Regions from separate parts of the Citrobacter sp. CRE-46 genome, predicted to be linked through region 2. Evidence: predicted binding sites of a transcription regulator. Region 2 holds the regulator's gene; each other region holds the start of a gene.

What was found. The regulator CRP, encoded in region 2, controls carbon source genes, mostly activating them, when cyclic AMP is high. The targets are predictions, from matches to a motif close to ATGTGANNNNNNTCACAT.
Region 1: a site for CRP is predicted at 6,310-6,327, ahead of epd (erythrose-4-phosphate dehydrogenase). Genes of this name have one in related genera too.
Region 3: a site for CRP is predicted at 5,482-5,499, ahead of glpT (glycerol-3-phosphate transporter). Genes of this name have one in related genera too.
Region 4: a site for CRP is predicted at 4,676-4,693, ahead of AC534G_RS07770 (YfcZ/YiiS family protein). Genes of this name have one in related genera too.

The regions. Positions count from the first base shown of each region.
Region 1 covers NZ_CM184341.1:852,093-860,135, forward strand. The annotation lists gene AC534G_RS04135 (zinc-binding dehydrogenase) at 19-1,296, shown strand; gene glpX (class II fructose-bisphosphatase) at 1,293-2,264, shown strand; gene AC534G_RS04145 (MltR family transcriptional regulator) at 2,280-2,789, shown strand; gene AC534G_RS04150 (nucleoside/nucleotide kinase family protein) at 2,786-3,496, shown strand; partial or broken gene AC534G_RS04155 (ABC transporter ATP-binding protein) at 3,453-3,665, opposite strand; gene AC534G_RS04160 (glycoside hydrolase family 18 protein) at 3,864-6,188, shown strand; gene epd (erythrose-4-phosphate dehydrogenase) at 6,521-7,549, shown strand; gene pgk (phosphoglycerate kinase) at 7,589-8,043, shown strand, end outside.
Region 2 covers NZ_CM184341.1:395,579-403,621, reverse strand. The annotation lists gene AC534G_RS01890 (NUDIX hydrolase) at 1-202, shown strand, start outside; partial or broken gene AC534G_RS01885 (hydrolase) at 247-1,306, shown strand; gene AC534G_RS01880 (YheU family protein) at 1,303-1,521, shown strand; gene AC534G_RS01875 (phosphoribulokinase) at 1,575-2,444, shown strand; gene AC534G_RS01870 (OsmC family protein) at 2,543-2,947, opposite strand; gene crp (cAMP-activated global transcriptional regulator CRP) at 3,256-3,888, shown strand; gene AC534G_RS01860 (YccS/YhfK family putative transporter) at 3,940-6,027, shown strand; gene argD (bifunctional acetylornithine/succinyldiaminopimelate transaminase) at 6,127-7,344, opposite strand; gene pabA (aminodeoxychorismate synthase component 2) at 7,430-7,993, opposite strand; gene AC534G_RS01845 (putative adenosine monophosphate-protein transferase Fic) at 8,025-8,043, opposite strand, start outside.
Region 3 covers NZ_CM184341.1:1,744,254-1,752,296, forward strand. The annotation lists gene AC534G_RS08180 (nicotinamide mononucleotide deamidase-related protein YfaY) at 1-110, shown strand, start outside; gene AC534G_RS08185 (Rpn family recombination-promoting nuclease/putative transposase) at 149-1,090, opposite strand; gene glpC (anaerobic glycerol-3-phosphate dehydrogenase subunit GlpC) at 1,274-2,464, opposite strand; gene glpB (glycerol-3-phosphate dehydrogenase subunit GlpB) at 2,461-3,720, opposite strand; gene glpA (anaerobic glycerol-3-phosphate dehydrogenase subunit A) at 3,710-5,338, opposite strand; gene glpT (glycerol-3-phosphate transporter) at 5,609-6,967, shown strand; gene glpQ (glycerophosphodiester phosphodiesterase) at 6,971-8,038, shown strand.
Region 4 covers NZ_CM184341.1:1,653,194-1,661,236, forward strand. The annotation lists gene AC534G_RS07745 (hypothetical protein) at 1-519, shown strand, start outside; tRNA gene AC534G_RS07750 (tRNA-Arg) at 951-1,022, opposite strand; gene AC534G_RS07755 (formate/nitrite transporter family protein) at 1,098-2,030, opposite strand; gene mlaA (phospholipid-binding lipoprotein MlaA) at 2,328-3,083, shown strand; gene fadL (long-chain fatty acid transporter FadL) at 3,146-4,426, opposite strand; gene AC534G_RS07770 (YfcZ/YiiS family protein) at 4,798-5,082, shown strand; gene fadI (acetyl-CoA C-acyltransferase FadI) at 5,258-6,568, shown strand; gene fadJ (fatty acid oxidation complex subunit alpha FadJ) at 6,568-8,043, shown strand, end outside.

The DNA of each region.
Region 1 (8,043 bases), 460 kb from region 2:
TCTATTTTTGGAGTGAATATGAAAACGAAAGTTGCTGCCATATATGGCAAGCAGGATATTCGTATCCGTGAATTTGAACTTCCTGAAATTACAGATAATGAATTATTAGTAAGCGTAATCTCTGATAGCGTTTGTTTATCAACCTGGAAAGCTGCTGCATTGGGGAGCGATCATAAACGCGTACCGGATGACCTCGAAAATCATCCGGTTATTACCGGCCATGAATGTGCAGGTATCATTATTGAGGTCGGGAAAAACCTGACTGATAAATATAAAAAAGGTCAACGTTTTGTTTTACAGCCCGCGATGGGGCTGCCAAGCGGTTATTCAGCGGGATACAGCTACGAATATTTTGGTGGCAATGCTACCTACATGATTATTCCTGAGGTGGCGATTAATCTGGGCTGTGTTTTACCGTATCACGGCTCTTATTTCGCCGCAGCGTCCCTGGCGGAGCCGATGTGTTGCATCATTGGCGCTTATAACGCGAACTATCACACCACGCCTTACGTGTATGAGCATCGTATGGGGATTAAGCCGGGAGGCAGCATTGCGTTGCTGGCCTGCGCCGGGCCGATGGGGATTGGCGCTATAGATTATGCCATTAACGGCAATATTCAGCCGTCACGCGTGGTGGTCGTGGATATCGACGAAGCGCGACTGACGCAGGCTAAAAAACTGTTGCCGGTTGAGTTAGCGGCAGAAAAGGGGATTGAGCTTATCTATGTGAACACTACCGGCATGGATTCTCCAACCGCGATGCTGCGCGCCCTAACCAATGACACTGGTTTTGATGATGTCTTTGTGTATGCGGCTGTGCCAGCGGTGATTGAAATGGCAGATGATCTCCTCGCGGAAGATGGTTGTCTGAACTTTTTTGCCGGCCCGACTGACAGCAATTTTAAAGTGCCGTTTAATTTTTATAACGTTCACTATAACAGCACTCACGTTGTCGGAACGTCCGGCGGTTCAACGGATGATATGAAAGAGGCTATTGCGCTCAGCGCAACCGGTCAACTACAGCCCTCGTTTATGGTGACGCATATTGGGGGGCTGGATGCCGTACCGGATACGGTATTGAATTTGCCTGCGATCCCTGGAGGTAAAAAGCTGATTTATAACGGTGTGACGATGCCACTTACCGCCATAACGGATTTTGCTGAGAAGGGGAAAACCGACCCGCTTTTCAAAGAACTGGCAAGGCTGGTGGAAAAAACGCACGGTATCTGGAATGAAGAAGCGGAAAAATACCTGTTGGCGCAATTTGGCGTGGATATTGGGGAGGCGGCGATATGATGTCGTTGGCATGGCCGCTGTTTCGCATTACTGAGCAGGCCGCGCTGGCGGCTTGGCCGCAAACCGGGTGCGGTGATAAAAACAAGATTGATGGCCTGGCCGTGACGGCAATGCGGGAAGCATTGAACAGCGCTGCCATTCGTGGGCGAATCGTTATTGGCGAAGGAGAAATTGATCGCGCCCCGATGCTGTGGATTGGTGAGGAAGTGGGAAATGGCATCGGGCCAGAGGTGGATATCGCCGTCGATCCCATTGAAGGAACCCGTATGGTGGCGATGGGGCAAAGCAATGCGCTGGCGGTCATGGCGTTTGCCCCCCGCGGTAGTTTGTTACACGCTCCTGATATGTATATGAAAAAACTGGTTGTTAATCGCTTTGCAAAAGGGGCGATTAATCTGGCGCTGCCGTTGGCAGATAATCTGCGTAATGTGGCTGTGGCGTTGGGTAAACCGCTGGAGCGGCTGCGGATGGTGACGCTGGATAAACCGCGCCTTCAACCGACGATTGCCGAGGCGACACGACTAGGCGTCAAGGTCTTTGCGCTGCCCGATGGTGATGTGGCTGCCAGCGTGCTGGCCTGTATGCAAGAGAATCCCTATGACCTGATGTATACCATTGGCGGGGCACCTGAAGGCGTTATTTCAGCCTGTGCGGTTAAAGCGCTGGGAGGCGATATGCAGGCTGAGCTAATCGATTTCTGCGAAGCGAAAGGGGATAGCGCCGATAATCGTCTGATTGCGACACAGGAACGTCAGCGCTGCGCGGAGATGGGCGTTGAGATCAACCGTATCTATGCGCTCGACGAACTGGTAGGGGGAAATAAGATCCTCTTCAGCGCGACGGGTGTTACGGGCGGCGATCTTGTTAAAGGGATCCAACAGGTTGCGAATGGTGTGCGCACGCAAACTTTACTGATCGGCGGCGCGGATCGAACGTGTAATATAATAGACTCTCTGCATTCATGGTGATTTATCGAGAAACGAATGACGACGCTGACAGAAGACGATGTGCTTGAGCAACTGGATGCTCAAAATAATTTACTCTCGTTTATGACGACGGCACATAACATTTTGCTCCAGGGCATTAAGCGCTTTCTACCGTCGCTGTTCGTCAATAACGATGAAGAGATCGTGGAATATGCAGTGAAGCCGTTACTTGCCCAGAGTGGACCGCTTGACGATATCGACGTTGCGTTACGTCTGATTTATGCACTGGGAAAAATGGATAAATGGCTTTATGCCGACATTACTCATTTTTCTCAGTTTTATCAGTACCTGAACGAGCAGGATAACATTCCCAGTTTTGCCGATGACATTACCTGGGATTTTGTCAGCAACGTGAACAGTATTACTCGCAACGCGACACTCTATGGTGCGCTGGAGTCGATGAAATTCGCCGACTTTGCAGCGTGGTCTGAAGTGCGCTTTAGCGCAATGGTCAAGACGGCAATGACGCTGGCAGTGACAGCGATTTTAAAGGAATTAACGCCGTGAAAATCGAACTAACGGTGAATGGGCTACAGGTTGAAGCACATTACCATGATGATGAGATAGAGAACGTTCATAAACTGTTATTACAGCAGTTGGCAAAAATACACGCTACTAACCCGCAGCGACGAACGATTGTTTTTCTTAGCGCGCCGCCGGGAACGGGTAAATCGACGCTGACCACCTTCTGGGAATATCTCTCCCGTCAGGAGCCGGGTCTGCCGGAGATCCAGACGCTGCCAATGGATGGCTTCCATCACTACAACGCCTGGCTGGAGGTCCATAACCTGCGGGCATACAAAGGTGCGCCGGAAACGTTTGATGTGGATAAGCTTGCGCAGAATCTGCGCCAGATAAGGGTAGGGGAAGGTTCCTGGCCGCAGTATGACCGGCAAAAGCACGATCCGGTCGAAGAAGCCATACAAGTGACTGCGCCGATTGTCATTGTGGAAGGAAACTGGTTATTGCGCGATGACCTAAGATGGCGGGCATTAGCCGAATTTTGTGATTACTCGCTTTTTATTCACGCTCCAGCTAATGCGCTTCGTTCGCGACTGGTAGGCCGTAAACTGGCTGGCGGACTATCGCAAGCTGACGCTGAGGCGTTTTATGAGCGTACCGACGGACCGAATGTTCGTCGGGTGCTGGAGGGGAGCCGACCAGCCGACTTTATGCTGGAGATGACGGTTGATGGTGAATATCGGATTGTGTGAGATTTTTGTTGTGTAACCTTACCACTCGTGAGAAATGACGCTGCGTAAACGCAGCGTCATGACTGATCGCCACAACGCTTGCGCCACGCGCACGGCACACCGCCAGCCAGTTATCAAAAACACTCAGCCAGTGCGCATCAAAATCCCGGCTCGGTTCATCCAGCAGGATTTAAATATAATGTTCGTATATTATTCATACTCAATTAATATCTTTTATTTTTTGTTTTTATTAATATTATGAATGCCTTTTGGTAATTCACTTAATATCTACATTGGTTTTTAATGATGTGTTTTGTTACTCTCAATTAAGTTGTTCACTAGTAATATATTTCCATTAGCATCATCAATAAACCAATAAGGATATTGTATGAAATTATCACCATCAATAATTGCGATGGCGGTGTCGGCATGTTTGCTCTCTACAAATGCGCTGGCGGCGTTAACTGCGAATGACGATACAAATAAGATTGAAGGCACGTATAGTAATTCTCTTATGCGGTCCACTGACAATGGTGAAAGTTGGCTGGAGCTTGTAACAAGTGATGGAACCAGTGCGGGGACAAATAACGATTTTCCCGGCACAGAAACGGTTGTTGTCGCCAACAAACTTGCCGATGTTATGGCGACGCCACTGTATGATTCAACGCAAAGCTATGGCACGCCGAATACCAAAGTACGTTATAACGGCTATTACTGGACCAACCAATGGTGGGCGAACCCAGGGGAAATTCCTGGCAGTAACTCGGTATGGTTAAAAGGGGCGGCGACCAATCTGGAAGCCAACATTATTGATACTTACAATTTTACGCCGTGGCAGGGTCAGCAGGCTGAAGAGTATCAGACACAGCAAAAAGAGAAAGTCGCTAAGCAGTCGCGAATTTATGGTTATTATCCGGAGTGGGGGGTCTATGCGGCGCATAACTATTTTACAACGGATAAAATCGCCTGGGATCTCATAACGCATATTACCTACGCTTTTGGCGTGGTAGAAAATGGCGTTGTGGTCACCCATGATACAGAGAAAGGCCCGACGTTAATGAAAGAAATTGCCACCGCCAGCAAACAGGCAGGGGTGAAAAATATTCTTTCTGTGGGGGGATGGACTAACTCAGAGGAAGGCGTGTTTGAATCAGCAACATCTACGCCTGAAGGTGTCGAGAAACTTGCACAAAGTATTGTTGACTACGTCGTAAAATGGCAATTCGATGGGGTTGATATCGACTGGGAATATCCTGATACCGATGTTGAAAAAACGCAGTTCACCAATTTGATTACCAGCTTACGTAATAAACTGGATGTACTGGGCAAGCAAAACGATATTTACTATCAACTCTCCGCTGCCGTGACGGTAAACCATAATAATATGGCCTATATCAATCCGGCGGTAACGGCACCATTACTCGATTCTGTCAACGTGATGGCGTATGACATTCACGGTGCATTTGATGCTATTACGGGCCATAACGCCCCGCTGTATGCCAATAGTCAGGATGAAGATCAGAAACTTAACGTCTCTTCGGCAATGAACGAATATGTTAACACTTGGGGTGTGGCTAAAAATAAACTGACCATGGGGGTTCCTTTCTACGGTCGTGGTTGGGGTAACGTTGAACCCACTGAAATCGTGAAGGGCTTGCCGGGACTTTTTGCTGCAGGAACCGCTACCGTCCACGGCGCATGGGATGATGAAGATCAGTACACTGGGACGAATCCGTTCTATGTGCTGCAGGAGAAAATTGCCAGCGGGGACTACACGCGGTACTGGGATTCGGAGTCTCACGTTCCCTATCTTTATAACGCAAAAACCAAAGAATTCCTGACCTATGATGATGAAGCCTCAATTACTGATAAGGTTAATTACATTAAAGATCAAGGAATTGGCGGGGCTATCATCTGGGATATCAGCGGTGATACCAGCGATCACACGCTGGGTAAAATCGTTGCTACATTAAAGTCTTCAGATAGTGGTGATGATGACAGCGATGACGATGGTGATGATAGCGATAGCACTCACGTTGTGTCGTATCTTTCCTTAGATCGTGGCGCTAAGAAAGGATTGTCTTACGATGGTGATACGGCGATGTTCACTGTGTATCCTGGCATTTATGCGGAGATGCCAGTGACGGAATTCCAAAGCGGCGTCTTTGATATGCGTCTTAACAATGTTTCTATCGCAAAAATTAATAAGGGTATCGTCGAAAACGGGGCTTTTTCAATCGATGGTCAGATTGCTAAGATCATCAGTAATGATGCGACGATGAAAGAAGGTGATGTCGTTTCCATCGTTCGTCAGGATGGCGAACAGGAGTATGTTGACGCCTCAAAAACAGTGAACCAGGAGATGCTTGGCAATGCGGTACTTGATACCAGCACCCAGTTAAGAGCTGTTTACATCGCACCTGCTAACGGAATTACCTATACTATTCAACTAAATATGGATGGCTATGCTGACTCACAGTATGATGTTTATCTTAACGACACCTTTGTAGCCAGAGCAAATACCTTAAAAACGGGTAAATGTTCAGCGGAACATATGACCTGTAGCTATTTAGGCGCACAGCGGATTTGGTACATCACCGATGCCAGCATTTCAGTTCAGCAGGATGACATCATCAAAGTGTATCATGTTGTAGACGGCGCGAAATCACTGGTGGCATCGCTGACAGTTCCCCACGGTATTTTCTACTATTAATGACGTAATCCCTCAGTTGCCCGGGAAGCGAATTCCCGGGCATTTTCGTATCAGCCCACCCTTACCAGGCTTTTTGGCTATTCTCAAAACGTGATGGGCGCGTTCTATTATTCCAGCTAAAATGTGACGCAAGTCAGATAACTGCGTTCTGTCGCTGGACAATCATTCCTTTTATTCCGCGTTTCGCTTATTCTAGCTGAAGCGTTTCAGTCGATTAAATGTTCGACAATTAACCAATTAGTCGCAGTTTGCGACAGGTAAGGTTTCCCTGAGCGATTTGCTGCATTACTCTGTCTGCCACATCGTTTCTGAGAAATCCTTGCAGGAGACCTATGACCGTACGCGTAGCGATTAATGGTTTCGGTCGCATCGGACGCAACGTGGTTCGTGCTTTGTATGAATCCGGGCGTCGGGCGGAAATCACCGTGGTGGCAATCAACGAACTGGCGGATGCTGCAGGCATGGCGCATTTGTTGAAATATGACACCAGCCATGGGCGTTTTGCCTGGGATGTTCGTCAGGAACGTGACCAGCTCATCGTTGGTGATGACGCGATCCGCATTTTGCATGAGCGAACGCTCGACGCGCTGCCATGGCGTGAGCTGGGTGTTGACGTTGTGCTGGATTGTACGGGCGTCTTCGGTAACCGCGAACACGGCGAGGCGCATATTGCCGCCGGTGCAAAAAAAGTGCTCTTTTCACATCCTGGCAGTCCCGACATCGACGCAACGGTTGTATTTGGCGTTAATCAGGATCAGCTGCGCGCTGAGCACCGAATTGTATCCAACGCCTCCTGCACCACGAATTGTATAATTCCCGTCATTAAATTGCTGGATGATGCTTACGGCATTGAGTCTGGTACCGTTACAACGATCCACTCTGCGATGCACGATCAGCAGGTGATTGATGCCTATCATCCTGACCTGCGTCGTACGCGAGCGGCCAGCCAGTCAATTATTCCGGTTGATACCAAACTGGCGGCGGGTATTACGCGAATTTTTCCGCAATTTAACGATCGTTTTGAAGCGATCGCGGTGCGTGTACCGACCATAAATGTGACGGCGATCGACTTAAGCGTGACGGTGAAAAAACCGGTAAAAGCCAGCGAAGTCAACCAGTTGCTGCAAAAAGCAGCACAAGGTGCATTTCATGGTATAGTTGACTATACGGAATTACCGTTGGTCTCTGTAGATTTTAACCATGACCCGCACAGCGCCATCGTTGATGGTACGCAAACGCGCGTGAGTGGTGCTCACCTGATCAAGACCCTGGTCTGGTGTGATAATGAATGGGGCTTTGCTAACCGTATGCTCGACACAACGTTAGCGATGGCTGCTATTGGTTTCAGGCTCGACGCTTGAGCGTCGACAAAACTTTAAGTATCAACGAGAGGATTCACCATGTCTGTAATTAAGATGACCGATCTGGATCTGGCTGGTAAACGCGTTTTTATCCGTGCCGACCTGAACGTACCAGTTAAAGAAGGGAAAGTAACCAGCGACGCGCGTATCCGTGCTTCCCTGCCGACCATCGAACTGGCCCTGAAGCAGGGTGCTAAAGTGATGGTAACTTCCCACCTGGGTCGTCCTACCGAAGGCGAGTACAACGAAGAATTCTCTCTGCTGCCGGTTGTTAACTACCTGAAAGACAAACTGTCTGCTCCGGTTCGCCTGGTAAAAGATTATCTGGACGGCGTTGAAGTCGCTGCCGGTGAGTTGGTGGTCCTGGAAAACGTTCGCTTCAACAAAGGCGAGAAGAAAGACGACGAAGTTCTGTCCAAAAAATATGCGGCGCTGTGCGACGTATTCGTCATGGATGCTTTCGGTACGGCTCACCGTGCGCAGGCTTCTACCCA
Region 2 (8,043 bases):
CCATGGGCAACTGCTCGAAGCCACCGAGGTGATCCTCGGTCAGTCGATCCAGCGTAAAAGTCTGATTCGCCGCTTTGAAGCGTCAGGAATGTTTGAAGATACCGGAGAAAGCGTGGCGACAGGGACGCGTAAAGCTCGCCTGTGGCGACGAAAGCCCGACGTCGATTTTCATTTTTTCTCGCGTAACCTGCTGACTGACTAGCGACAAAATCACATATTGGCTAACCCGCAAGCGCTGCGCGCGGTATAGTTATTCTTTCCGATTATTAATTGCTCTGGTGTTATGGTTGAAATCACATCCACAGAAATGATCCCACCTACTGATGATTCGCGAGAATTCCGCCCTATGCGCGGTATCAGTAACCGCCATTTGCAGACAATGCTGCCGCGTTTAATTCGCCGCAAGGTGAAGTTCGACGCCCATTGGCAGCGTCTGGAATTACCCGACGGTGACTTTGTCGATCTGGCATGGAGTGAAGATCCGCAACAGGCGAAGCACAAACCGCGCCTGGTGGTTTTTCACGGTCTGGAAGGCAGTCTGAACAGCCCGTACGCACATGGCCTGATTGAAGCAGCGCAAAAGCGCGGCTGGCTGGGCGTGGTGATGCATTTTCGCGGCTGCAGCGGCGAACCAAATCGTCTCAACCGTATTTATCATTCTGGTGAAACAGAAGATGGCACCTGGTTTTTACATTGGCTGGAACGCGAGCTTGGTCGTGTGCCGACCGCGGCGGTCGGCTATTCACTCGGCGGGAACATGCTTGCCTGCCTGCTGGCCAAAGAAGGCAACGATATTCCCATTGATGCAGCGGTTATTGTCTCTGCGCCTTTCGTGCTGGAAGCCTGTAGTTACCATATGGAGAAGGGGTTCTCACGCGTCTACCAGCGCTATCTGCTCAATCTGTTGAAAGCTAACGCCTCGCGTAAGCTACAGGCCTATCCGGGTTCGTTGCCGGTGAGTCTGACCCAGTTGAAATCCCTGCGTCGCATTCGAGATTTTGACGATCTCATCACTGCCAAAATCCACGGTTTTGCCGATGCTATAGACTATTACCGCCAGTGTAGCGCCATGCCATTGCTTAATCAGATCGCCAAACCGACGCTGATTATCCATGCCAAGGACGATCCGTTTATGGATCATCACGTGATCCCTGAACCGGAAAACCTGCCCTCACAGGTGGAGTATCAGTTGACTGAACACGGCGGACACGTCGGATTTATTGGCGGCACAGTGCGCCGCCCTGAGATGTGGCTGGAATCCAGAATTCCCGACTGGCTGACAACGTATCTGGAGGCGTCATCATGATTATCCCCTGGCAAGACATCTCCCCGGACGCGCTGGACAATCTGATTGAAAGCTTTGTCTTGCGCGAAGGTACCGATTATGGTGAACATGAACGTTCGCTCGAACAAAAAGTCGCCGACGTCAAACGCCAACTACAATCAGGTGAAGCCGTCCTGGTGTGGTCCGAACTGCATGAAACGGTCAACATCATGCCGAGGAAGCAGATTCACGAGTAATTCGTAGCCGACGGCTGACTATAATAAAAAATCAACCTATTCATGGAGTTGTTATGTCTGCCAAACATCCGGTGATTGCGGTAACAGGATCCAGCGGCGCGGGGACCACCACCACCAGCCTCGCGTTTCGTAAAATTTTCGCGCAGCTAAATCTGCGCGCCGCCGAGGTGGAAGGTGACAGTTTTCATCGCTATACCCGTCCGGAAATGGATATGGCGATTCGCAAAGCGCGCGATGCCGGGCGACATATCAGTTATTTCGGGCCCGAAGCCAATGACTTTGGTCTGCTGGAACAAACCTTCATTGAATACGGCCAGACGGGAAAAGGTCAGTCGCGTAAATATCTGCACACCTACGATGAAGCCGTACCGTGGAACCAGGTCCCGGGAACGTTTACCCCCTGGCAGCCATTGCCTGAACCGACGGATGTCCTGTTCTATGAAGGGCTACACGGCGGCGTCGTCACCCCACAGCAAAATGTGGCCCGGCATGTCGACCTTCTGGTCGGCGTAGTGCCGATCGTTAACCTGGAATGGATCCAGAAACTGACCCGCGATACCAGCGAGCGTGGACACTCGCGTGAAGCGGTGATGGACTCGGTTGTGCGCTCAATGGACGATTACATCAATTACATCACGCCGCAGTTTTCCCGTACGCACATTAACTTTCAGCGCGTACCCACCGTCGATACCTCAAACCCCTTTGCTGCCAAGAGCATTCCGTCGCTGGATGAAAGCTTTGTGGTCATTCATTTTCGTAATCTGGAAGGGATCGACTTTCCGTGGCTTCTGGCCATGCTGCAAGGCTCATTCATTTCCCACATCAATACATTAGTCGTACCTGGCGGCAAAATGGGTCTGGCGATGGAATTGATTATGCTGCCGCTGGTCCAGCGACTGATGGAAGGTAAAAAGATAGAGTGAGGTACGGGATGTGCCCGACGGCGCTACGCTTATCGGGCCTACGAATCGGTATCGTCCTGTAGGCCCGATAAGGCCAAGCTGCCATCCGGCTTCACGTATTACGCAGCAACCACTTCATAGGAGTGGGTAATATTCACCGCCTTTTCCAGCATCAATGCCACGGAACAATATTTTTCCGCCGAGAGATCGACGGCGCGGGAGACCGACGCCTCTTTCAGATCGTTGCCGGTGACGATGAAATGCAGATTAATGTGGGTAAACAAACGCGGCGCTTCTTCACGGCGCTCAGAGGTGAGCTTCACTTCGCAGTTGGTCACATCCTGACGCCCTTTTTGCAGGATCGACACCACATCGATCGCGCTACAACCGCCTGCAGCCATTAATACCATTTCCATCGGGCTCGGCGCTTTATCACCGGAGTTACCGTCCATCAAAATTTGGTGGCCAGAGGCGGACTCACCGAGGAAGGTTAACCCCTCAACCCACTTTACACGCGCTTGCATATTTCGTAACTCCAATGTTTCAATTTTCCTGACAGATTACGCGTACATAACAATTCTCGCAACGGAAGGCGACCTGCGTCATGCTGAAGCGAGACACCAGGAGACACACGGCGAAAGCTATGCTAAAACAGTCGGGATGCTACAGTAATACATTGACGTACTGCATGTATGCAGAGGACATCACATTACAGGCTGCAGTATATTTTTAGTAGCCCCCTTCCCAGGTAGCGGGAAGCACATTTTTGCAAACCCAGAGGCAGCGTCGTTTTCTGGCTCTGGAGACAGCTTATAACAGAGGATAACCGCGCATGGTGCTTGGCAAACCGCAAACAGACCCGACTCTCGAATGGTTCTTGTCTCATTGCCATATTCATAAGTACCCATCGAAGAGCACGCTGATTCACCAGGGTGAAAAAGCGGAAACGTTGTATTACATCGTTAAAGGCTCAGTGGCAGTGCTGATCAAAGATGAAGAAGGGAAAGAAATGATCCTTTCTTATCTGAATCAGGGCGATTTTATTGGTGAATTAGGCCTCTTCGAAGAAGGCCAGGAACGTAGCGCTTGGGTACGGGCCAAAACCGCATGTGAAGTCGCTGAAATTTCCTACAAAAAATTTCGCCAATTAATCCAGGTCAACCCGGATATTCTGATGCGCCTGTCTTCTCAGATGGCTCGTCGCCTGCAGGTCACGTCTGAAAAAGTAGGCAACCTTGCCTTCCTCGACGTCACCGGCCGTATTGCCCAGACTCTGCTGAATCTGGCAAAACAGCCTGACGCGATGACTCACCCGGACGGTATGCAGATTAAAATCACCCGCCAGGAAATCGGCCAGATCGTTGGCTGCTCCCGTGAGACCGTTGGTCGTATTCTGAAGATGCTGGAAGATCAGAACCTGATCTCCGCTCACGGTAAGACCATTGTCGTTTACGGCACACGTTAATCCCATCGAAATGGCGCGTTACCCGGTAGCGCGCCATTTTTGTTTGTTCCGATGTGGCGAAGACTGATTTATCACCCCGAGATCAACTACGCACTACGGCAGACGCTGGTGCTGTGTTTACCTGTGGCTGTCGGTCTTATCATTGGTCAGCTTCATCTGGGGCTTCTGTTTTCCCTCGTCCCTGCCTGTTGCAACATTGCCGGTCTTGATACCCCGCATAAACGCTTTTTTAAACGTTTAGTTATTGGCGCATCGCTGTTTGCCGGTTGCAGCCTGATCATGCAGTTACTGCTGGCGCAAGATATACCACTGCCGCTCATCCTCACCGGCCTGACGCTAATTCTTGGCGTAACCGCCGAGCTAAGCCCGTTGCATGCGCGACTGCTGCCAGCCTCACTCATCGCGGCAATTTTCACGCTAAGCCTTGCCGGGAACATGCCCGTCTGGGAGCCATTGCTGATCTATGCACTGGGTACGTTGTGGTACGGTCTGTTCAACTGGTTCTGGTTCTGGATGTGGCGTGAGCAGCCACTGCGTGAATCGCTTAGCCTGCTGTACCGCGAATTAGCCGATTACTGTGAGGCCAAGTACAGTCTGCTGACCCAGCATGCCGATCCAGAAAAAGCGCTGCCTCCGCTACTGGTTCGTCAACAAAAAGCGGTGGATTTGATTACCCAGTGCTACCAGCAAATGCACATGCTGTCGGCGCATCACAATAATGAATACAAGCGACTGTTGCGTGCCTTTCAGGAAGCGCTCGATTTGCAGGAACATATTTCAGTTAGCCTGCATCAGCCGGAAGAGGTGCAAAAGCTGGTCGAGCGAAGCCACGCGGAACAGGTGATTCGCTGGAACGCGCGCACCGTCGCCGCCCGCCTGCGCGTCCTGGCCGATGATATCTTGTATCACCGCTTACCGACCCGTTTCTCAATGGAAAAGCAAATTGGCTCGCTGGAGAAAATCGCCAACCAGCATCCGGATAATCCGGTAGGACAGTTTTGCTACTGGCACTTCAGCCGTATCGCCCGCGTGCTACGGACCCAGCGCCCGCTGTATGCCCGAGATTTGATGGCGGACAAACAGCGGCGGTTGCCGTTGATCCCGGCGCTGAAAAACTATCTGTCGTTGAAATCCCCGGCGCTGCGTAACGCCGGGCGCATTAGCGTCATGCTGAGTATCGCCAGCCTGATGGGCAGCGCCTTACATCTGCCTAAACCTTACTGGATTTTGATGACGATCCTGTTCGTCACGCAAAATGGCTATGGGGCGACCCGAGTGCGTATTTTGCATCGTTCGGTGGGTACGCTCGTCGGACTGGTGATTGCCGGCGTCACATTGCACTTTCATATTCAGGAAGGTTTCACGCTGGCAGGCATGTTGCTGATCACATTAGGCAGCTATCTGATCATTCGCAAAAACTACGGCTGGGCCACCGTCGGCTTTACGGTTACGGCGGTGTACACCCTGCAACTGCTGACGCTGAACGGGGAACAATTTATCGTGCCGCGGTTTGTCGACACGGTGATTGGCTGCTTAATCGCCTTTGGCGGCACGCTCTGGCTGTGGCCACAGTGGCAGAGTGGTCTGTTGCGTAAGAACGCCCACGATGCGTTAGAAGCCGACCAGGAGGCTATTCGCCTGATCCTCAGCAACGATCCGCAGGCCACGCCGCTGGCGTATCAACGCATGCGGGTCAACCAGGCGCATAACACGCTGTTTAACTCACTGAATCAGGCAATGCAGGAGCCGGGATTCAACGCGCACTATCTGGCGGATATGAAACTGTGGGTCACGCACAGCCAGTTTATTGTCGAACACATCAACGCGATGACCACACTGGCAAGGGAACATACGATGCTGACGCCAGATTTGGCGCAGCGGTATCTGGAGTCCTGCGAAATTGCGCTCCAGCGCTGTCAGCAGCGGCTGGAGTATGACGGACCGGGAAGCTCGGGCGATGTGAATATTCTCGAAGCGCCTGAAATGCTGTCCCACGGTCCATTAAGCACCCTGGAGCAGCATCTGCAGCGAATCTTGGGGCATCTGAACACCATGCACACCATTTCGTCGGTAGCATGGCGTCAACGACCCCACCACGGGATCTGGCTTAGCCGTCGGTTGCGGGACATGAAAGGTTAAGATCGGCTGCCGGATGCGCTACGCTTATCCGGCCTACGAATCACACCTTACCCTGTAGGCCGGATAAGGCGCTCGCGCCGCCATCCGGCAATCAGGCATTCAGCCCACCACCTTCGCTACCGCCTGCGCGAAACGCAGCATCCCTTCCTCGATATCCGCGTCTTCCACCACCAGCGACGGCGCGAAACGCATCACGTCCGGCCCGGCATTCAGCACCATCACCCCTTCGTGCGCGGCGGCGTAGAGGAAATCGCGCGACCGGCCTTTAAACTGCGGCTTCAGCTCGGCGCCAATCAGCAGCCCCATGCCGCGAATATCGCTGAAAATATCGAACTGCTGATTAATTTTCTGCAAATGATGCACAAACGTCTGACGTTTGCCCTGAATACCTTCCAGCACTTCCGGGGTGTTGATGATATCAAACGCGGCATCTGCAACCGCACAGGCCAGCGGATTACCGCCGTAAGTGGAACCGTGCGAACCCACGTGGAACGCGGAGGCAATTTCCTGAGTGGTCAGCATGGCGCTCACCGGGAAACCGCCGCCGAGCGCCTTGGCGCTGGTGAGGATATCCGGCGTCACGCCGTAGTGCATATAGGCAAATAAATCGCCGGTACGCCCCATCCCACACTGCACCTCATCAAAGACCAGCAGCGCCTGGTGCTGGTCGCAAAGTTCACGCAGACCTTGCAGGAATTCCGGGGTTGCCGCAGTGACGCCGCCTTCTCCCTGAATGGGCTCCACCACCACCGCGCAGGTGTGATCGTCCATCACCGCTTTTACCGCATGCAGATCGTTAAACGGCACATGGATGATATCCGCCGGTTTTGGTCCAAAGCCGTCGGAATATTTCGGTTGCCCACCAACAGATACGGTAAACAGCGAACGACCGTGAAACGCATTATGAAAGGCGATGATTTTGGTTTTGAACGGGCTGTGGCGTACGCAGGCATAATGACGCGCCAGCTTAAAGGCGGTTTCATTGGCTTCGGTACCGGAGTTCATGAACAGCACGCGTTCAGCAAAGGTCGCATCAATGATTTTACGACCTAAGCGCAACGCCGGTTCGTTGGTGAAAACGTTACTGGTGTGCCACAGGGTTTCGCCCTGGGTTTTTAACGCCTCAACCAGCACCGGATGGCAATGCCCTAACGCGGTAACTGCAATGCCGCCCGCGAAATCAACATACTCTTTGCCCTGTTGATCCCAGACCCGACTCCCTTTTCCTTTTACCGGGATAAACTCAGCCGGTGCATAAATCGGCAGAATTACTTCATCGAATGTCGCGCGCGTAATCGCAGTTTGTTCAGTTGCCATGTCATTACCACCCTGTTAAGCAGAAATGTTAGTGAAATTATAATCACAAAATATGAATAAAAAATCACTGAATAGCAACCACAAATCACCGTTGGAGGAAATTATCCAGCAGCTGATGCCCCTGTTCGCTGAGAATACTCTCCGGGTGAAACTGCACGCCTTCCAGATCCCACTCGCGGTGGCGAATGCCCATTATCTCTTGTGTTTCACTCCAGGCCGTCACTTCAAAGCAGTCAGGAAGCGTTTCGGGGGCAACCACCAGAGAATGGTAGCGTGTCACGGTTAATGGGTTGGCGAGTCCCTGAAAAACCCCCTGCCCGTTATGCGTAATCGGCGAGGTTTTACCATGCATCACTTTTGCTGCCCGAACCACGGTCGCGCCAAACGCCTGCGCCATCGCCTGGTGACCAAGACATACACCCAGCAGGGGAATTTTGCCCGCAAAATGGCGAATAACATCCAGCGAGATACCGGCATCATCCGGCGTGCATGGGCCGGGGGAAATCACGATTTTTTGCGGATTCAGCGCGTCGATTTGCGACAGCGTCAGCTCGTCGTTACGCCTGACGAGGACATCAGCACCCAGTTCGCAGAAGTATTGGTACAGGTTCCAGGTAAAAGAATCATAGTTATCGATAAGCAGGATCATGGCGGCTCCGGTACATAAGAACCGCGCTATTCTACTCAGTTTCCGGGGCT
Region 3 (8,043 bases), 1.3 Mb from region 2:
AGGAAGTTTGCGCGATGATGGCGCTGAATATGCTGCGTCGTTGGCTAAACGGCCAGGATATCGCCAGCGAACACGGCTGGATAGAAGTGGTTGAATCGCTGACGATTTAAACATTGATTGGGAAGGCTACAAACCTTCCCAACCTGACTCACTCTGTAACTTCGCCAGGCAATAGCCCGGTAATTAACTGAACCAAATTATGATCAATTCCATTTTCCAGCATCATGCGAGCGATACGTAAGGCTTCTTCTTGCGTACCTTTTTGCACTCCCTGTTCTAATCCTTTTTCTAATCCTTGCTGTATCCCTTCTTGTAGGCCATGGTGGTGGCCTTCTTGTCTTAGCCTCTCTGCGATCGTCATCAACCTCTCCTTGTGATGGGGGGAACGTTCGGCAACCTCATGGATAAATGCGCTGACGTGAGAAACATTGCCGTATCGTAGCAGGTAATTTAATAGCGTTTGCAGCTGGCTGTCATTAGCGGTGCTTGTAACTAAAAGCGAGACCAGACGGTCCACCAGCCCCATCAAATCACGATCGCGAATATGTTTTTGCATTAATTCAAGCAACGCGACGCGCCGATGTTGCGCAATCTCATCGTCCGGTATTACGGTGATGTCCACCAGCGGGAAAGCCTCTGAATACAGTTGTCGTGCCAGTTGCGGACAGTCAAATTCATCCAGCCAGTTGAGTGACCAGGGGTAGGGACTTTGCTGGCCGTGATAAAACAACATGGGAACGACCAGTGGCAGCGTTTTATTTCCAGCATCAAGATGATGCTGCATCGCAGCAATGGCATAACGCATCAGGCGAAATGCCATATGCTGTACCGCTGTACTCTGATGTTCAATAACACAATAAATATAACCCTGGCCTTCGCGGGTTTTTAACGACCACAATACGTCGGAATAGAACGCGCGGAGATCCTGTTCGATAAAACTGCCGGGCTCCAGCTTCAGCGTTTGCAAATCGCACATTTCACGTAATGCTGGAGGAAGGTGAATATCCAGAAAATCCCGAGCCATCTCAGGGTAAGACATTATCTTCTTAAAAACGGCATCATGCGGTGTAGCGGTGGTTGATTCATCCATGGTAGTCCGTCACCTGAAGGAGAAGATGGCATGACGGTACTCACTTTTAATCAGAGCTGCATTGGGGGATTTGGCTATTTGCGTGAGTGAATCAGAGATAAATACGCCCGATTGCAACGTATTCAGATAGGCGGAACAGAGTACGCAAAAATGCCCGGTAACAAACGCCACCGGGCAACAGAGTTAACCTAATGCTTTGGCAAGCAGGGTGATCGGATGTTCACAGCGAAGGCTTGTAGACATCTCTATCTGCCATTTACAGGTTTCACAGTCGGTGACAACGATATCGGCACCGCTTTCTTCAATCTGGCGGAATAACGGTGCGCCAATCGATTGTGACGTCGGGTAGTTTTCCTTTTTAAAGCCGTATGTTCCGGCGATTCCGCAACACTGAGAATCTAACACCGTCAGCTCCAGTCCCGGAATTTGGCGCAGCAGCTCCAGCGTGTAGAGCGTCCAGCCCATTTTCTCCATATGGCAAGGCGTGTGATAGACCACTTTCAGCGGTAGCGTCTTCAGCGGCAACGTTTTGCCTTCATCCAGCTTGCGCCACAGCCAGCGGGTCGCCAGCTCAATATGTTCGCGCAGGCCGGTGTTGTCGACGTCCAGCACTTCCGGGTACTCATCGCGGAGTGCAAAGGTACAGGTTGATGAGGTGGCGATCACCGGAATACCTTTCCCGTCAATTGCTTCCCTGAGCGAGGCCACGTTGCTGACCGCCTGTTTGCGCGCTTTATCGGTAAAGCCGTTGGCGATCAGCGGTACGCCGCAGCATTTCTCTTTGCTCAGCAGCTGTACGCCGGTTCCCATGGCGTTCAGGACCTTGATCAGGTCTTTGCCGAGTTGCGGATGGTTGTAATTAACAAAACAGCCGTGGAAAAAGGCGACCTGCTCCGGATACTGCGCCTGCTGTGCGGCAACGCTGCGATACCAGCGGCGGAACGTACCAAAGGAGTATTTCGGCAGCGTACGGCGATGGTCGATTTTCAGCGCGTAGTCCAGCAACTGGCGTACCGGTTTCAGCGAGGTGGCGGTATTCACTATCGGCGCGAACGGGGTGGATACACTTCCCATTAAATCCGTATGGCTTAAAACAAAATTACGCAGCGATGGACGCGTAGTGTCATATTTGGCGCGCGCACGCTGGATGATATCGCCAATTTTCACATCTGACGGACACGCCACTTCGCAGCGCTTACAGTTAATGCAGTATTTCAGCGCATCGTCGTATAAGGCGCCATCTTTCAGACGCAGACGCTCGCCGTCCGGTCCGGCCTGTTTTGGGCCAGGGTAGCCCGGATTGACGCGGCTTACCGGGCAGGCGGTGGTGCACACCGTGCACTTGATACAACTTTCAAAACGTGTGTCGCTCATTGCTGTCCTCCTGCACGTTTCGCAATGTCATGTGCGGCGTGTAAGGCGCTGACTGCGCATACGCCGCCTCCGCAACCCTCGGCAATAGGGTCAAAACCACCGAGAACAGAACCGATGGCATACATGTTCTCTACCGTTTTCCCCGCCAGCGACGGGCGCAAAGTGGCATCGGTTGTGACGCCAAACTGTTGCCACGGTTGCGGATCGAAGACATCACGCTGATACCACTCGGCGCGGGTGGCGGTTTGCTGTACATCCAGTCCGAGGATCGGTTCGTGAATGGCCTCGCGCGTGGCGACCAGACCGCTGCTGAAAAAGCTGCCGCTGGCGAGCACGGCGAAGCGTGGACGCAACGGGATATCGGCATGGTTACGGGTCCAGACTTCATTGACGACGCCATCCTGACAGGTGATTTTCTTCACTTCATCACCCGGCATCCAGACACCGCCCTGGCGTACAAACTGGCGCTGTAATTTGTTGTGCAGACGCATACCCAGTACCGAAGGCGGTAGAGTCGGTAACAGCGTCAACGAGCAGGGAAGGCGCTCGTTAAGCCAGTGCCAAAGGCGCTCATCCGCCAGGCCGAAACAGGCTGGCATAATAATCATGTCGCAGGTTTTTGCCAGTGGCAGTAAAGCATCATAGAGCAGCGACCATTTATCTTCGTTGTCCAGCAGGCGCGCAATATTGACAGCGCGAAACTCGGTTGGATTATCACGCAGGACATCCAGTTCAGGCAGATCGATTTCCGCCGTCTCGACGCTGAGATTGCGCTGGCGCAGCGAGGCCGCGGCGAGATGCGCCTGAAAATCCAGTAAACCGCTGATACCGACAACGCAGATACGCTGTGCGGACAGTGGCCACACCGGAACTTCTGGGGAACTTAACCAGGTTGAGCGCAGGGTTCCCAACGGGGTTACGCGTTGATGTGACTGGTGTACTTTGCCCTGCAAATGCGTTCCGCATTCTTCCAGCAGATCCTGCGCCTGCTGGGCAAGATCCAGGACGTTCTGTGTTCCGATGATGCTATACGGATGCGTGGGCGCCTGAGTACGCAGCGCATTCAGACCGGCTTCTATCTCCATCACCGGTTGACCATCGGGCAAGTTGCTGAGCAAATCCAGTGAGCCGGAGGAAAAATGCAAGGCGCTTTGGCCGCGCGTGACAATCGTACAGCGCAACCCGCTTTTTTGCAGTTGCAGGCCGCACAGCAGTCCTGCCAGGCCGCCGCCGATAATGACGGTATCAAATTTCATCCTGGTGCTCCTTTTCCAGACCGCACAATCCCTGATAGACCCAGCGCGTGAATTCGCTTTCGCGCAGCGCGTCGCCCCAGGCGATAGGCTGCACGCCTTTCCAGCGCTCGTTGAGGAAATCGGAAAGCTGGGTAATAGATTGCGCAGCGGTGGTGACATTAAAACGTTGCAGCAAACCTGCGGCGCGGCAGGCGCACAATTCGCCCTGGCAGGTCCCCATACCAACGCGGGTACGGCGACGCAAATCCAGCAGGCTGTTGACGGTTAAATTCTCGACGGCGTATTGCACTTCGCCCGCAGTGACCGCTTCACATTCACAGACCAGGCTACGGTGCTGACGACCTTCGCTAAGCCACGCCGGGGTGCGATCGCCGTGACGGTAGACCGCCGAACCGCGCAACGGCGCGGGCAACGAAATTACGCGTTTCAGCGTGTGCTCGGTGGATTCCTGCGAGCCGGGCAGCGCGGTGTCTGCGGTGGTGCAAGGTTGAGAATTGCCCAGCTTACGGCAAACGGCATCGGTGGCCCATTCCGCCATCAGACGGTAGGTCATCAGTTTGCCGCCAGTAATGGTGATAAACCCATCCAGTCCGTCACGTTCAGCGTGATCGAACAGCACAATACCGCGGCTGACGTTACGACCGCTTGGATCGTCGTCGCTGGCGACCAGCGGTCGCACACCGGAGTAGGCGCGTAAAATGCGTGTTTTCGCCATAATCGGCGCCAGTTTCTCACCTTCGCGCAGCAGAATATCGACCTCTTCTGCGGTGACGCGGTTGCTGTCGATATCGTCGTAATCAATGTGCTGCGAGGTGGTGCCAATGAGCGAAATGGTATCGCCAGGCACCAGAATATCGGCGTCAGAAGGTTTACGGCAGCGATTAATGACATGCTGGTTTATGCGATGATCCATAATCAGCAGCGATCCTTTGGCCGGGAACATCCGGATACTCAGATCGGCATATTCGGCAATGCGCTGGCCCCAGATCCCGGCGGCATTCACCACCACCGGCGCATGCAGGGACTGCATCTCACCCGTCAGATGATTGCGCACGTTAACGCCGCAAACCGTTGTCCCTTCGCGAATCAGCCCCGTCACTTCATGGGCCGTTAAGATAACCGCGCCATGCTCACGCGCATCCAGCATGTTGGCGGCGGTTAAGCGGAAGGGATCGACCGTACCGTCCGGCACTTTAACTGCGCCAATCAACTGTGGGTTGACGGAGGGTTCGATAATGCGCGCCTGCTGAGGGTCAATCGCTTCTGCGCGAATACCGGCCTCTTCACAGGCGCGAATGAAGGTAGCCTGGAAGGAGAGCTCATCCTCCGGCAGGGTAATAAACAGACCGTCCGTCGGCTCAACGCAATGACGGGCGATACGTTTCAGAATCTGGTTTTCGCTGATGCACTCACGGGCAGATTCAGCGTCGGTGACGGCGTAGCGCGCACCGCTGTGCAGCAGGCCATGGTTACGTCCGGTCGCGCCCGTGGCGATATCGTGGCGTTCCACTAAGATGACGCGCAACCCGCGCAGCGCACAGTCGCGTGCGATCCCTGCACCTGTTGCTCCTCCGCCAATGATAATCACGTCACTTGTTTGCGAGTCGCGAGTTTTCATTGTTTTTCCTCACAGTTCGTTTTTTATCATTTAGCCACATAAAAAACATGGATTGTTTGATTTCGCGCATAATCGCTCATTATTCGAAAATGAAACGTGATTTCGTGCGCCTTTATGAACATTTGTCATAAATCTGTAACAATTTGTGCTGCGTTTCACATTTTTGTTAGGTATCTTTCCTTAACATCGCGGCCACACTGGAAGCGGTAGGGTAGTAATGACGAACTGCAGTGTTTACTTCGAATGAAAGACGGCCACGGAGGCTACGCTATGTTGAGTATTTTTAAACCAGCGCCACATAAGGCGCGTTTGCCTGCTACGGAGATCGATCCGACATATCGTCGATTGCGTTGGCAGATTTTCCTGGGGATTTTCTTTGGTTATGCCGCGTACTATCTGGTACGTAAGAACTTTGCCCTGGCGATGCCATATCTGGTTGAGCAGGGTTTCTCTCGCGGCGATCTGGGTTTTGCCTTGTCCGGTATCTCCATCGCTTACGGATTTTCGAAATTCATCATGGGGTCCGTTTCGGATCGCTCGAATCCGCGCGTTTTCCTGCCAGCAGGTTTGATTCTGGCTGCCGCAGTGATGTTGTTTATGGGCTTTGTGCCGTGGGCGACATCGAGCATTGCGATTATGTTTGTGCTGCTGTTCCTCTGCGGATGGTTCCAGGGGATGGGGTGGCCGCCGTGTGGCCGTACCATGGTGCACTGGTGGTCGCAGAAAGAACGTGGCGGCATTGTTTCCGTCTGGAACTGTGCGCACAACGTGGGCGGCGGTCTGCCTCCTCTGCTGTTCCTGCTCGGTATGGCCTGGTTCAATGACTGGAAAGCGGCGCTGTATATGCCTGCTTTCGGTGCGATTGTGGTTGCGCTGTTCGCCTTTGCGATGATGCGAGATACGCCGCAGTCTTGCGGTCTGCCGCCTATCGAAGAGTATAAGAACGACTACCCGGACGACTACAACGAGAAAGCCGAAGAAGAGCTGACCGCCAAGCAGATCTTCATGCAGTACGTACTGCCAAACAAACTGTTGTGGTACATCGCTATCGCCAACGTGTTCGTTTATCTGCTGCGCTACGGCATCCTGGACTGGTCACCAACCTACCTGAAAGAAGTGAAGCATTTCGCACTCGATAAATCATCCTGGGCCTACTTCCTGTATGAATACGCGGGTATTCCGGGCACGCTGCTGTGTGGTTGGATGTCGGATAAAGTCTTCCGTGGCAACCGTGGCGCGACCGGCGTGTTCTTTATGACGCTGGTGACTATCGCGACCATCGTTTACTGGATGAACCCGGCAGGGAACCCGAACGTTGATATGGCTTGTATGATTATCATCGGCTTCCTGATCTACGGCCCGGTCATGTTGATCGGTCTGCATGCGCTGGAACTGGCGCCGAAAAAAGCGGCGGGCACGGCGGCAGGCTTTACCGGACTGTTCGGTTATCTCGGCGGTTCTGTGGCGGCGAGCGCCATTGTCGGCTACACCGTTGACTTCTTCGGCTGGGACGGCGGCTTTATGGTGATGATTGGCGGTAGCGTGCTGGCGGTCATTCTGCTGGTGGTCGTCATGATTGGCGAAAAACGTCACCACGAAGAAGTACAGCTGAAACGTAACGGGGGCTAATTTATGAAAACCACATTGAAAAGTCTCAGCGTGGCGCTGATGCTGGCTGGTATGGTTGTTAGCAGCGCGGCGGTCGCCGCCGATAAAATCGTGATTGCGCATCGTGGGGCAAGCGGTTATTTACCGGAGCATACGCTGCCCGCGAAAGCGATGGCCTATGCTCAGGGCGCGGATTATCTGGAGCAGGATTTGGTAATGACCAAGGATGACCATCTGGTCGTCCTGCATGACCACTACCTGGACCGCGTCACCGATGTCGCTGAGCGTTTTCCGGATCGTGCGCGTAAAGATGGACGTTATTACGCCATCGACTTTACGCTGGACGAGATCAAATCGCTGAAATTTACCGAAGGCTTTGATATCGAGAATGGCAAAAAGGTACAGACTTACCCTGGGCGCTTCCCGATGGGTAAATCTGATTTCCGCGTGCACACTTTCGAAGAAGAGATTGAGTTCGTTCAGGGACTGAATCATTCAACCGGTAAAAACATCGGCATTTACCCGGAAATGAAGGCGCCGTGGTTCCATCACCAGGAAGGGAAGGACATCGCAGCGAAAACGCTGGAAGTGCTGAAAAAGTACGGGTATACCAGCAAAAACGACAAGGTTTACCTACAGTGTTTTGATGTCGCGGAGTTAAAGCGCATTAAAAATGAACTGGAACCAAAGATGGGGATGGATCTCAATCTGGTGCAGTTGATTGCGTACACTGACTGGAATGAAACCCAGGAGAAAAAGCCGGACGGTAGTTGGGTTAATTACAACTATGACTGGATGTTTAAACCGGGTGCCATGAAGCAGGTGGCGCAGTATGCGGACGGCATTGGGCCGGACTACCACATGCTGGTTGATGAGAAGTCGAAAAAAGGCAATATCTCGTTAACTGGCATGGTTCAGGACGCGCATCAGAACAAGATGGTGGTGCATCCTTATACTGTTCGTGCCGATCAGCTACCGGATTACACCACTGACGTAAACCAGCTGTATGACATTCTGTATAACAAGGCGGGCGTTGACGGGTTGTTCACCGACTTCCCCGACAAAGCAGTGAAATTTCTGAATAAAGAGTAATGGCA
Region 4 (8,043 bases), 1.3 Mb from region 2:
AATCACTATTTTGGTAAGTATGCTGAAGATATCGAGAAACTCGATTTTCACCGAAAGTTAATGCTGGGTGTTTTAGTTTTGCGTGATCTAAGTAATTGTGTCGCGCACTTTGATGGTATTTATGATGAGAAGCTTCTCCCGTTTTATGAAAATATGATTAATGCGTTGAAATTAGCTTCGGCTTCTGGATTGCCTGCTTCATCCTTATGCCATTTACGGGATGCCTGTATAAGGAGAGTTCCTGATACGGACACTTTTCCTGCTAAAGAAGGAACATTTGCTCAATATGCAATGATTAGCGCCTGTTACCTGCTGGCATTTGCGTTGGAATATAATGTCGGAGATTTTTATCGTTCACTGGACTTTTATATTGAGAATCTCTGTGCTCAGAACCAGTGTGCGGAAGAGCCATTAAGTGATGCGATGCTAAATGAATATATTACAGCAACATGGGCCTCTTTAATCGCAAGTCTTGAACAGGAGGTGCACATTACTTCTGCGGCTGATGGGATGAAATGAATTTATCATATCCATAACAGAAAAACGAAGTCTACACGCGCAGAAATTCACCTTCTCTTTAAGAACTGCTTACCAGCAGTTTTCATGGGGAGTTACCGAGCTATATCGTCAGCAAAAAAGAACAGTTGATCCTGTCGGTAACGGAAGCGTCAGAGCCTGGAACCTTGAGGTTTTATGGTAATGAATAATCCTGACCCATCTGAAAGGGTGTAGTCCGTCTCGTCGGGAGCTGCATTTTTAATCTGAATATTAGTTAAGGCCATAGATATCTCTCCCGACGTTCTGACCGTGTGAGAGTAACGAAAAGAGATAGTTTTGTTCGTGGCTGCGAAAGCTATCGGCTGGAAATGGTTGGATACTGATTTCGGCTCTAAGCCTTGCGTGGTACGGGTTTCGTAGGATTATTTAGCAGGGGATTTAAGCGTTCGGAATGTCCCCTGCAGGAATCGAACCTGCAACTAGCCCTTAGGAGGGGCTCGTTATATCCATTTAACTAAGGGGACGAAGCGGCACGAGTATAGCGTTTTTTACCCTCAACGGTAAGTCTCAAGCCGCCTGACTGCTCAAACAGTCACCATTCAAGCCTGTTTTTTCTGGTTTTTCTGTTTCGATTCTTCGCGTTTTGCTTGCTGCCTGGCTTCTTCCTTGCGTTTGTTGCTCATATCATTGCGGATCTGCGCGTGGCTCATCAGCGCAAAGATAAACGTACCGCCGCAGATATTTCCGGCGAGTGTCGGTAACGCAAAGGGCCAGAAGAAATCACTCCAGTGCAGCGTACCATTAAAGACCAGATAGAGAATTTCCACCGAGCCGACGACGATATGCGTGGTATCGCCCAGCGCAATCAACCAGGTCATCAGAATAATGACCACAATCTTCGCCGCACCGGCCGCAGGGAACATCCAGACCATTGTAGCAATCAGCCAGCCAGAAATAATCGCGTTAGAAAACATTTCTGTTGGGCTGTTTTTCATCACGTCCATACCGATTTTGACAAAGGCGTCGCGGGTCTCTTCATCAAAAATCGGCATATATTCAAAGGCCCACGCCGCAATGCCGGTACCGATAATATTACCCAGTAAAACCACACCCCACAGGCGCATTAGCAGACCAAAATTGCCGAGGGTAGGGTTTTGCATAACCGGTAGTACGGCAGTGACGGTATTTTCGGTAAAAAGCTGTTGGCGGGCCATGATGACGATGATAAACCCGAAGGTATAACCAAGGTTCTCGAGTAGAAATCCACCTGGCACGCTTTCTAATTGCACGTGAAAAATCCCTTTTGCCAGTAACGAAGCGCCCATCGACAGCCCGGCAGCGATGGCCGACCACAGCAGCGCCATCGCATCGCGTTCCATCTCTTTCTCCCCATCCTGGCGGATATGTTCATGAATCGCCATGGCGCGCGAGGGGAGTCTGTCCTCATCGACCTCTATCTTTTTACCTTCTAACTTTTCATCACTTTCGACCTGGATTTCGTCGCTGTGCCGATCAATTTTTTCTTTCTCAATATCATTCATAGCCGAATCCTGCATAAGCACGTATTGCTAAAGCGTAGCGGTTTTTATCCGAAAATCAGCGGGAGAAAGTCTGAGATAGCAAAAATGGTAACGTTTGTTTTTATCGGGTTAGCTAAAATAGAACCGCCGCGTAGTGTGCATAACCAGGCTATGATCAAATCAGTAAGACCGGGTATATAGACATCGTTTGACGTGCTGTTACAATCGCTCACATCTTAACAGGCGGATACGTCATCGTTCCGTCATGGATGGCAATCAGCGATAGCCATATTACACAGGGAGACACTTATGAAGCTTCGCCTGTCGGCGCTTGCGCTGGGAACCACACTTTTGGTGGGGTGTGCGAGCTCCGGTACTGAACAGCAGGGGCGTTCGGATCCATTTGAAGGGTTCAACCGCACAATGTACAACTTTAACTTTAATGTGTTAGATCCCTATGTTGTTCGACCGGTAGCAGTAGCCTGGCGTGATTATGTCCCGCAGCCGGCGCGTAATGGTTTGAGCAACTTTACGGGCAACCTTGAAGAGCCGGCCGTCATGGTCAACTATTTCCTGCAAGGCGATCCTTATCAGGGGATGGTGCATTTTACCCGTTTCTTCCTGAACACCTTGTTGGGTATGGGCGGCTTTATCGATGTGGCGGGTATGGCGAATCCGAAGCTACAGCGCGTTGAACCACACCGCTTTGGCAGTACGTTAGGCCACTATGACGTGGGTTACGGACCGTATATGCAGCTTCCGTTCTACGGTAGCTTCACGCTGCGCGATGATGGTGGCGATATGGTGGATACGCTGTATCCGGTACTGTCCTGGCTGACCTGGCCGTTGTCGATAGGTAAATGGACAGTCGAAGGGATTGAAACCCGCGCACAGCTGCTTGATTCCGACGGTCTGCTGCGTCAGTCTTCCGATCCTTACATCATGGTACGTGAAGCCTACTTCCAGCGTCATGACTTCATCGCGAACGGCGGGAAACTTAAACCAGAAGAAAACCCGAACGCGAAAGCCATTCAGGATGATTTAAAAGATATTGATTCCGAGTAAGGAATTGAGGCAAATAAAAAGGTGAGCTAAAAAAGCTCACCTTTTTTAATGTCTGCAGAAAATCAGAATGCGTAGTTGAAGTTGGTACCGAACAGCCAGGCTTTACCTTCAGAGTCGAAAGTATACGGGCCTTCTTTGACGGTCACTTTCTGTCCGTGCATATAAGAAACACCAACATCAATAGATGCGTCATCATTGAATGCGTAAGTCGTACCCGCGCTCAGCCACAGGCGGTCCTGGTCTGGAATGGAGATGGAACGCTTGCTTGCAGGAACCGGGCTGTCGTCATAGGCGATACCGGTACGGAAGGTCCAGCTTTTATCCATATAGTAGGTCGTGCCCAGCGCGATGCGGTAAGAATCCTTAAAGCCTTCTTCTTTATAGAACAGTGTCTGGCCGTTGGTGCCGGTTGCTTTCAGCTCCTGGAACTGGCTCCAACTGGTATAAGCCATGCTGTAGTGAATAGCCCATTGCGGAGCGATACGGTTATAGCCCGACAGTTCCCACATTTCCGGCAGGTTCAGCGTCAAAGAACCCGGAACGGTGGCATTGGTTGTTCCCCATGGGAACGCGGTGCCTGCGCCAGGTAACGCATTGGCCTGGGAACGAATACCGCTTTTGTAATCACCATCGAAGTCGATTTTAACTTCAGAGCGGTAGGTCAAGCCGTAACGGTTATTTTTATCCAGCTCGTACAAAATACCGGCGTTCCAGCCGTAGCCCCATTCGTCACCCTTCAGGCTGGCGATCTTCTGGCTTACTTTCGGCAGTGCGGCGGTCTGCTCACCGGAATAACGCTCAATTTTTGCATCGGCGTAAACGGCATTAAAACCAACACCAAAGCTCCAGCTGTCATTCAGACGGTAGGCACCGCTCAGGTTAAGGTTGACCGTTTTAAGATCAGTCTTCCCACCGTACTCACCGACGATATAGCTGTCATTAAACTCGGTTGCCAGACCATAGTTTGAGGTGACAGAAGCCCCCCAACCAAACTGCTCGTTGATAGGCATCACGAAGTGAGCGTTGGGAACCCACGCTGTAGGGGCGATGTTATCTGCGTCGGTGCTACGTCCGGTGAATGGCGATTTACCGGAAATATTAACGTCTGGATCGATATACACCGCGCCCGCAGAAAAAGTGGGGCGATCGAACATCATAATCAGTGCCGGGTTACGACTGGCGTTACCTGCATCATCTGCAATAGCGCCTTCACCCGAATATGCCCGGCCAAGGCCAGAGGAAGAAAATTCGTTTAACTGAAAGCCTGCAGACCAGGCCTGTGTGGAGATAATTGCCACTGCGACTGCGAGAGCAGACTTTGTAAACAGGGTTTTCTGGCTCATGACCATAACCTCATAGATTTATTTTTATACAAACAATGTTACATACCGTAACAGGAGCGCGAAGTGTAGGGTCTGAGGTACGACATAGAAATCAGACCAGTGCCGAGAGTATAGGTCTGACCAGCTGAAATGTTGCAAGTATGTTTATAAATATTTTCAATTCTGATCTCGGAAACGCGATCCAGCTGGCAAAATTGCGGGTATGCGCACTCACCTGTTTGGGTGATTTTTGTTTTAGATCATTTTTAAGTGTGATTTCGGTCACTTATCGCATTTCATACAATTAACGACTGGAGAGGCGAAAGAGGGGAGCGTAAAATATCCCTATCGTTTATCTGGCACCTCAGGTGCGAATACAGAGGAAATCTACAATGAGTAAATGCAGTGCTGATGAAACCCCGGTTTGCTGCTGTATGGATGTTGGCACCATCATGGACAACTCCGATTGCACCGCGTCATACAGCCGTGTGTTCGCGAATCGCGCAGAGGCAGAAGAAACGCTGGCCGCTCTGACTGAAAAGGCGCGTGGCGTGGAATCTGAGCCTTGCCAAATCACCTCTACCTTTACCGAAGAATCAGATGGTGTGCGTCTGGATATTGACTTTGTTTTTGCTTGTGAAGCTGAAACGCTGATTTTCCAGTTGGGCCTGCGTTAATCCCTTCTCTTTATACCCTTGCTGCCTGGTAGCAAGGGTATTTTCGTAACAGTCAGTGATTATTCACTGTGTCTTAGCTCCCACTTTCTTTTCTCTCCGCTTGGCTAAATGTAAAAAATTGGTTAAGACTGTGATCAGGTCAGACCACTTATTTTTATTTTTACAGGGGAGTGTTATGAGTCAGGCTTTACCGCTGGTTACCCGCCAGGGCGATCGCATCGCCATTGTAAGCGGATTGCGTACGCCATTTGCCCGTCAGGCAACCGCATTTCATGGCATTCCCGCCGTAGATTTGGGGAAAATGGTTGTTGGTGAACTGCTGGCGCGTAGCGAAATACCCGCTGATGTGATCGAGCAACTGGTCTTTGGTCAGGTGGTACAAATGCCTGAAGCCCCCAATATTGCTCGTGAAATCGTACTGGGAACCGGTATGAATGTGCACACGGATGCCTACAGCGTAAGCCGAGCCTGCGCTACCAGCTTCCAGGCAGTAGCGAATGTCGCGGAAAGCCTGATGGCGGGGACAATTCGCGCCGGAATTGCCGGCGGGGCGGACTCGTCGTCTGTCCTGCCGATTGGCGTCAGCAAAAAGCTGGCGCGCGTGCTGGTGGATGTCAATAAAGCCCGCACAACAGGGCAACGCCTGAAACTGTTTTCCCGGCTGCGTTTGCGTGACCTGATGCCTGTACCCCCCGCCGTCGCTGAATATTCCACCGGCTTGCGCATGGGGGATACGGCCGAGCAAATGGCGAAAACCTATGGCATTACGCGCGAGCAGCAGGATGCCCTGGCGCATCGTTCTCACCAACGTGCCGCTCAGGCATGGGCTGAAGGAAAGCTCGCCGATGAGGTGATGACCACCTACGCGCCACCGTTTAAAGATCCTCTTTCCGAAGATAACAATATTCGCGGCAACTCTACGCTGGCCGATTACGCCAAACTGCGTCCGGCGTTTGACCGAAAGCACGGCACCGTCACTGCGGCGAACAGTACCCCGCTGACGGACGGCGCAGCCGCGGTGATATTGATGACGGAGTCGCGTGCGAAAGAGCTGGGACTGGTGCCGCTGGGGTATTTACGCAGCTATGCTTTCACCGCAATTGATGTCTGGCAGGACATGCTGCTGGGACCGGCGTGGTCAACACCGCTTGCGCTGGAGCGAGCTGGACTGACGATGACGGATTTAACCTTGATCGATATGCATGAAGCCTTTGCCGCACAAACGCTGGCGAATCTTCAGTTGCTGGGCAGCGAACGTTTTGCCCGCGAAGTGTTGGGTAGGGCGCATGCCACTGGCGAGGTTGATGACAGTAAATTTAACGTGCTGGGTGGGTCTATTGCCTATGGACATCCTTTCGCTGCTACCGGTGCGCGAATGATCACGCAAACCCTCAATGAATTACGCCGGCGTGGCGGCGGCTTTGGTTTAGTCACCGCCTGTGCGGCAGGTGGTTTGGGTGCGGCAATGGTTCTGGAGGCGGAATGATGGAAATGACATCGGCTTTTACGCTAAACGTGCGTCTGGATAACATTGCTGTTGTCACCATTGATGTGCCCGGAGAGAAAATGAATACCCTGAAAGCGGAGTTTGCTTCTCAGGTTCGGGCCATCCTGAAACAAATTCGCGACAACAAAGCGCTGCGCGGTGTGGTGTTCATTTCAGCGAAACCCGATAACTTCATCGCCGGAGCAGATATCAACATGATTGGTAGCTGCCGCAGCGCGCAGGAAGCCGAAACGCTGGCCCGCCAGGGGCAGCAGATTATGGCGGAAATCCATGCGTTGCCGATCCCGGTTATCGCCGCGATTCATGGCGCATGTCTGGGCGGTGGCCTGGAGATGGCGCTGGCCTGCCATAATCGTATTTGTACCGATGATGCTAAAACCGTACTGGGTTTGCCGGAAGTCCAGCTTGGTCTGTTGCCCGGCTCCGGCGGCACGCAACGCTTGCCACGCCTTATTGGCGTCAGTACTGCGCTGGATATGATCCTCACAGGGAAACAATTGCGCGCAAAACAGGCGCTTAAAGTGGGGCTGGTGGATGAAGTCGTGCCGCTGTCCATTTTGCTGGAAGCTGCCGTTGAACTGGCTAAAAAAGAGAGTTCCTCACATCGGAGTCTGCCCGTACGTGAGCGGGTATTAGCGGGGCCGCTGGGGCGAGCGCTGCTATTCCGTATGGCCAGTAAAAAGACGGCGCAAAAAACGCAGGGAAATTATCCCGCGACGGAACGTATCCTTGAGGTCATTGAAACCGGCCTTGCCCAGGGAAGCAGTAGCGGTTATGACGCAGAAGCCCGCGCATTTGGGGAATTGGCGATGACACCCCAGTCTCAGGCGCTGCGGCACATCTTTTTTGCCAATACCGACGTGAAAAAGGATCCAGGTAGTGATGCAAAGTCCGGTCCGCTAAACAGTGTCGGCATTCTGGGTGGCGGTCTGATGGGCGGAGGTATCGCCTATGTGACGGCCTGTAAAGGTGGCTTGCCAGTACGTATCAAGGATATTACTGCTAAGGGAATCAACCACGCGCTGAAGTACAGTTGGGATCAGCTTGAAACGAAAGTTCGTCGCCGTCATATCAAAGCCAGCGAGCGCGATAAACAGTTGGCGTTGATTTCTGGATCTACCGATTATCGCGGTTTTGCGCATCGCGATCTGGTTATTGAAGCCGTGTTCGAAGATCTGGCGTTAAAACAAAAGATGGTGGCAGAAGTTGAACAAAATTGCGCACCTCACACTATTTTTGCTTCCAACACCTCATCTTTACCAATTAGTGATATTGCGGCTAAGGCTGCCAGACCTGAACAAGTGATTGGTTTGCACTTTTTTAGCCCGGTGGAAAAAATGCCGCTGGTTGAGGTCATTCCGCATGCAACGACCTCTGAGCAAACTATTGCCACAACTGTCAAGTTGGCGAAAAAACAGGGTAAAACACCGATAGTCGTCAGAGATAAGGCCGGA